Linked DNA regions of Prochlorococcus marinus XMU1419. The main gene of each other region encodes a partner of the protein of the gene in region 2 in a complex. Links are inferred from orthologs where the notes say so. Each region holds a gene or a part of one and is shown on either strand. Other genes may lie near its edges. The genes, in order: uvrB and HA151_RS01555.

What was found.
Region 1: the proteins of HA151_RS01555 (region 2) and uvrB are in contact, whole or in part, in a crystal structure (PDB 7EGT), measured with the Thermus thermophilus proteins. The link is inferred for Prochlorococcus marinus XMU1419 from one-to-one orthologs. Residues at the interface, in WP_096412145.1 of Thermus thermophilus: His654, Arg656, Phe657, Gln666, Asp668, Glu669, Lys680, Arg681, Leu682, Ser683, Lys685, Tyr686, Ala687; in WP_096411307.1 of Thermus thermophilus: Glu23, Leu25, Arg26, Asp27, Gly28, Glu29, Arg30, Phe31, Arg55, Glu326, Asp327, Phe328, Glu379, Ser382, Gln383, His398, Gly400, Arg401.

Annotation. Positions count from the first base shown.
Region 1 is NZ_JAAORO010000003.1:515,766-519,031, reverse strand. The notes cover bases 177-3,107. They hold uvrB (excinuclease ABC subunit UvrB), read left to right. Parts: upstream 177-587; coding sequence 588-2,627; downstream 2,628-3,107. Other genes in these bases: HA151_RS08935 (aspartate kinase), read right to left, coding at 2,635-3,107; HA151_RS08945 (DUF561 domain-containing protein), read left to right, coding at 177-558. Also shown: more of HA151_RS08945, read left to right, coding at 1-176; more of HA151_RS08935, read right to left, coding at 3,108-3,266. UniProt on the Escherichia coli protein: The UvrABC repair system catalyzes the recognition and processing of DNA lesions. A damage recognition complex composed of 2 UvrA and 2 UvrB subunits scans DNA for abnormalities.
Region 2 is NZ_JAAORO010000001.1:286,232-289,632, forward strand. The notes cover bases 53-3,118. They hold HA151_RS01555 (UvrD-helicase domain-containing protein), read right to left. Parts: upstream 2,757-3,118; coding sequence 348-2,756; downstream 53-347. Other genes in these bases: HA151_RS01550 (CCA tRNA nucleotidyltransferase), read right to left, coding at 53-342; HA151_RS01560 (hypothetical protein), read right to left, coding at 2,779-3,009. Also shown: more of HA151_RS01550, read right to left, coding at 1-52; HA151_RS01565 (R-phycoerythrin subunit beta), read left to right, coding at 3,162-3,401. UniProt on the Escherichia coli protein: A helicase with DNA-dependent ATPase activity. Unwinds DNA duplexes with 3'-5' polarity. Translocates on single-stranded DNA with 3'-5' polarity. Initiates unwinding more efficiently from a nicked substrate than double-stranded DNA.

The DNA.
Region 1 (3,266 bases), on a different replicon or contig from region 2:
TCAGTAGTGCCTCGATCTTTTCAAGAATCTGTAAAAGCAGGAGCATCATTAATTGAGATAGGAAATTACGATACTTTTTATGAAAAAGGAATTAATTTTTCAGATAAAAAAGTTTTAAACATTACAAAAGAGACGAGGGATTTATTGCCTAATGTTCCTTTATCAGTAACTGTTCCTCATACTATGCCTATTGATAAACAAGTTGATCTTGCTGTAAAGCTTGTAGAAGAAGGTGTTGATATTATTCAAACAGAAGGTGGCACCAGTTCTACTCCTTACTCTCCAGGTATTCAAGGTTTTTTTGAAAAATCAGTACCAACTCTTGCAGCTACCTATGCTATTTATCAAGAATTTAAGAAACAATCTCTGAATATACCAATCATGAGCGCCTCTGGATTAAGCCAAGTAACTTGTCCATTAGCAATATCCTCTGGAGCCTCAGCAGTTGGCGTTGGATCTGTAGTTAATAAATTAGATGATTTAATATCAATGATTGCGGTTGTTAGGGGCTTAAAAGAATCTTTGAAAAATTCAATAATCGGAGAAAAAATTTCTTAGTATAGCAATATCCTTTAGCTATTAGCTTGATGAACAATTATAAGCTTCAAGCTCCTTACGAACCAAATGGAGATCAACCAGAGGCTATTAAAAAATTAGTTAAAGGCGTTAATAATGGTAAAGAGTTTCAGACTCTTTTAGGAGCTACTGGGACTGGTAAAACATTTACCATTGCGAATGTAATTCAACAAACAGGAAGACCAGCACTTGTATTAGCCCATAACAAAACGTTAGCCGCACAACTATGTAATGAATTAAGGGAATTTTTTCCAAAAAATGCTGTCGAGTACTTCATTTCTTATTACGATTATTATCAACCTGAAGCTTATGTGCCTGTAAGTGATACTTACATAGCTAAAACTGCTTCAATTAATGAAGAAATAGATATGCTCAGGCATTCTGCAACACGCTCTTTGTTTGAGAGAAAAGACGTAATTGTAGTGGCATCTATAAGTTGCATTTATGGTCTGGGTATACCAAGTGAATATTTAAAAGCTGCAGTTAAATTTGAAGTTGGAAAATCTATCAATCTTCGTTCCTCTTTAAGATCTCTTGTTGAAAATCAATATACTAGAAATGATATTGAAATAACTAGAGGTAGATTCAGAATTAAAGGTGATGTTTTAGAAATTGGTCCAGCCTATGAAGATAGATTAATAAGAATCGAATTATTTGGTGATGAAGTAGAGGCTATTAGATATGTTGACCCTACTACTGGTGAAATACTTGAAAGTTTAGAACAAGTAAGTGTTTATCCTGCGAAGCATTTTGTTACCCCAAAAGAAAGACTTGAGAGTGCAATCAGTGCAATTAGAAGTGAATTAAAAACTCAACTCGATAAATTTACATACGAAGGAAAATTATTAGAGGCTCAACGTTTAGAACAACGCACAAAATATGATTTAGAAATGCTGAAAGAGGTTGGTTATTGTAATGGGGTTGAGAATTATGCTCGTCATTTATCAGGCAGGGAGGAAGGGTCACCTCCAGAATGCTTAATAGATTACTTTCCTGAAGATTGGTTGTTAGTAGTCGATGAGAGTCATGTAACATGTCCTCAACTTCATGCGATGTACAACGGTGATCAATCTAGAAAAAAAGTTTTAATAGATCATGGTTTTAGACTGCCAAGTGCTGCAGATAATAGACCTTTAAAATGTGAAGAGTTTTGGGAAAAATCAAAACAGACATTATTTATAAGTGCAACTCCCGGTCAATGGGAATTAGATCAATGTGATGGTGAATTTATTGAGCAAGTTATCAGACCAACTGGTGTACTAGACCCTGTAATTGATGTAAGACCTAGTAAGGGCCAAATAGAAGATCTTTTATCTGAAATAAGAATTAGATCTGAAAAGAATCAAAGAGTACTAGTGACAACACTTACTAAGAGAATGGCTGAAGATCTAACTGATTTTTTATCTGAAAATAAAGTAAGAGTTAGATATTTGCATTCCGAAATTCATTCAATTGAAAGAATTGAAATTATTCAAGATCTAAGAATGGGCGAATATGATGTGTTGGTAGGAGTTAATTTATTAAGAGAGGGATTAGATCTTCCTGAAGTATCCTTAGTTGCCATTTTAGATGCTGATAAAGAAGGTTTTCTGAGGGCAGAAAGGTCATTGATTCAAACAATAGGAAGAGCTGCAAGACATGTTGAAGGAGTTGCCTTGCTTTATGCAGATAACTTCACAGATTCAATGAAAAAGGCAATATCTGAAACTGAAAGAAGAAGAACTATTCAAAAAAAATATAACCAAGTTAATGGTATTACTCCAAAACCTGCAGGCAAAAAAATAGAAAATTCAATATTATCTTTTCTAGAACTTTCTAGAAAATTAGATGCTGGTGGTTTATCTAAAGATTTAATAAATATAGTCAATAACAAAACTGATGCAATTCTCAATTCTAGTGATAATCAATGTTTACTAGAAGAATTGCCTGACTTAATAGAAAAGTTAGAAATTAAAATGAAAGATGCGGCAAAAGAGTTAAATTTTGAAGAAGCAGCAAATTTGCGGGATAGAATCAAAAAATTAAGACAAAAATTGGCAAGAAATAATTAAAAAGAACTTATTTTTCTAATTCGAAATGATTATGAATAGCATTCACTGCTTTGTCACAATCTTTTTCTAAGACAATACATGAAGTTCTGATTTCACTAGTAGCAATCATTTCAATATTGATATTTTGATCTGCCAATGCTCTAAATATTTTTCCAGCCGTTCCAACCTTAAATGCCATTCCTGCTCCAACAGTACTTACTTTCGCTATAGCAGGTCCATCTTCAATGTATGATCCGGGTAATTTTTTTGTTAAGGCCTCAAAAACTAAGTTAGCTTTTTCTCTATCTTGTTTATTCATTGTAAGGCTAATATCCTTAGTTTTTAAAGAGGAAATTCTCTCAGACTGAACGATAGTATCAAAAAGTAAATTATTTTCAGCTAATGCTAAACATATCGATGCGGCTACACCCGGACGATCAGGCAGTTTTCGAAAACTTACTTGAACTTGGTTTTTATCTAATGCAATTCCTCTTACTTCAGGTATATCTTGTTTTTCGTTGATTGGATTAACAAATATTTGTGTATCGGATAACTTAAATTTCTCAGCAACAAATCTAATAGCTTTTGGAATATTATTAATTTCAATTACGCAGCTGACTTTAATTTCACTAGTAGCTATTAACCTGATATTTATATTCG
Region 2 (3,401 bases):
CTCTTTTCTTGCAGAGGCAATATCAATTTTATAGTCATTAATATTTATTTCTACTGTGTTGTATAAATTAAATTCCTTGATTAAACATAAATCTACATTTATAACATTTCTTTTTATAAATTTTGCCAGAGAGATAGAGGAACCTTCAATAACAAGATCTATATCTACAGGTTTAGAAAAAGATTTTTTATGGAATTTACTTATTAATAAATCTCTTAAATAACCGCCAACAAAAGCCACTTTAATATTGTTATTAGATTCTATGTATTTAGTAATTAGGTTATATAAATTAAATGGAGTTTTGATTAATTCTGTGTGGATATAATCAGAGATATCGTTCATTAGTTTTAACTTACATAACGAATTGGAGCTAATCTGGGATCTAAAATTTTACTTCCTTTATTACCAAATTTTACTGCTAAAGATATTTTTTCCCCACTCCCAAAAATATGTATGATTTCACCTCTCCCAAATTTTGAGTGAATTAGCTTATCTCCAACTATCCAGCTTTTCCCTTTACTGGGTCCTGAATATAATTTCCTTACTGCATTTATTGGGTTGTTAACGAATTCATGTGGATTGTTTCGATCAACTCTTGTTAAACGATCAAGATGCCAATCTCTTCTAATTGAAGCACCACCAGTTTGTGGTAATTCGCCATCCATTAAATCTTCAGGTATTTCTGAAAGAAATGTTGAAGGAATTGTTGCTTCACGCATTCCACCCCATAATCTTCTTTCTCTGGCATGACTCAAGAAAACTCTTTCTTTAGCTCTAGTAATACCTACGTAGCATAATCTTCTTTCCTCTTCAAGAAGGGAGGGAGTATCTATTGATCTATGGCTTGGGAAGAGACCTTGTTCTAGTCCAGTGATAAAAACATTTTGAAATTCTAAACCCTTACTATTGTGCAGAGTCATAAGAGTTACGGAGTTGGGATTATTCTTCTTCGTATCATTATCAGTTGTTAAGGCTGCTGTAGAAAGAAATCCTTCTACATCTCCACTTTCTGTTTCTTCTTCATATTGAGTAGCTGCATTTATTAGTTCTTGTAAGTTATTTCTTCTATCTTCAGATTCTTCAGTCCCACTAGCTAGCAAGTCACTTAAATAACCACTTTTTTCTAAGATTAGTTGTAGTAGTTGAGCAGGGCCTGAATTTTCTAGATAACAAATTAGATCATTCATAACTTCAGTAAATTTATTAATTCCTTTTGATGATCTGCCTATTGTTTCTTCAAGACTATGCTTATCATTAAGAACCTCCCATAATGGAATATTTAACCTGTTAGATAGTTCATTAAGTTTTTGAATAGTAGTCTTACCAATGCCTCTTCTAGGAACATTTATGATACGCAAAAGACTAACGTTATCTGCAGAATTAACAAGAACTTTCAAATATGCTATTGCATCTTTAATTTCTCTTCTATCGTAAAAACGCAATCCTCCGAAAATTGTATATGGAATGCGCCATCTTACAAGAGATTCCTCTAATACCCTTGATTGAGCTCTTGTTCGATATAAGATTGCAAAATTTTTCCAAATTGGGTTTTGATTATAATTATTGAGCGATTTTATTTTATTGGTAATTGCTTCTGCTTCAGAAATTTCATCATCACAGCTGAGTAACTTTAAAAGCTCCCCTTTTTCTTTAGTAGCCCTTAAAACTTTCTCAATTCTTTCAGAGTTATTTTCAATTAGTGAGTTTGCAGCATCAAGGATATTAGAAGATGACCTATAATTATCTTCTAATTTAATTAAAGATGATTTTGTATCATCATTAAGTGAGGTTTTAAAATCTTCTTGAAAACCGATTAGAATTCTAAAATCAGCGGCTCTGAAACTATAAATACTTTGATCAGCATCCCCAACTACAAAAATTGAACGATCTTCCCAATTAAAGAATTTTTTTGGTTCAGTATTCCCAGCAGTAATTAATTTTATAAGTTCATATTGTGTTCTATTTGTATCTTGATATTCGTCAACTAGAATGTGTTTAAATCTTTTGTGCCAGTAATCTCTGACTTCATCATTTTGCCTCAATAAGAAAACAGGCAAAAGTAGAAGATCATCAAAATCTAAAGAATTATTTTTTGAAAGCGAAATCCTATATCTCTTGTAGGCTTCTGCGACTGTTTTATCAAAATTATTATCTGCTGTTTCTAGAAGATCATTCGAAGTAAGGCATTGATTCTTAGCATTACTTATTAATCTTTTAATCTTTTTGGGATCAAATCTTTTGGGATCAAGATTCATATCTTGAGTGATAATTTCTTTTACTAATGTTTGAGAATCTGTTTCATCGTAAATTGAAAATTGTCTAGTCCATTTTAATCCTTCTGGGTCATTATATTTTTCAATATCGTATCTAAGAAGTCTTGAAAATAAAGAATGAAAAGTACCTATCCAAAGGTTTTGAAGTCTGTCTTGATGAACGTTTGTTCTTAGCTGATTTTGCTCAACTTCTTTTAGAGTTGACCATGGTTGCCCAAATTGATTAAAAGCTAATTCTTGTGCTAGAAGAACTTCTAACCTTGCTTTCATTTCTTTAGCAGCTTTGTTAGTAAAAGTTACCGCAAGAATGTTATAAGGATCTATAGAATTGTTTTCAATAAGATTTGCAATTCTGTGGGTTAGAGCTTTTGTCTTTCCGCTGCCTGCACCTGCTACAACTAAAAGTGGTCCATAAACATGCTTTACTGCTTGAAGTTGTTCATTGTTTAGAGAATTAAAAAGGAAATTGTTAGTTTGAGACACTTTTGTAAGATTTTTTCAAGAGTCAGACTTTACTTTGAGGTTCAGATTCTGTTTCTAGCTGTTCTAAAGCTTTTTTTAAATTAATAAGTTCATTATTGTTATTAATTATTTCTTCAAATTTGTTTTGAGGCATTCTTAATTTCATACTTCTTTCAAAAATCTCTTTTTCTAATCTTTTTTTGTAAGAAGAAATAATTTTTTTTGATAACTTTAAATCTTGCTGATCCAAAATCTTATTAAAAAGTAATCTCATCTTAGCGGAAAAAATTTTTTTATTTAAATTATTTCAACTATCACTTTGGAATGAAGTTATTAATTAAGAAGCGTTGCGTTAATTTTATAATTGTATTGTTTTTACTGTCTTTGTACTAATCTTAAAATCTAACTTTAAATTTTACTTCTGGAATGTCAGTTTCAAAAAATAATCAACTATTGTCAGCCGATAAGAAATTAAATGATTTAAGCAATATAAAAAGATTCATTAATAGTGCAAACGCAAGATTAGATGCAATAACCTCAATAACCAATAATTCACATGCAATCGCAGCAGACGCTGTAACATCAATGATTTGCGAAAATCAAGATTCACTTAATTCAAAAGTATCTTTAAATACAACTAACAAGATGTCCGTTTGTTTAAGAGAT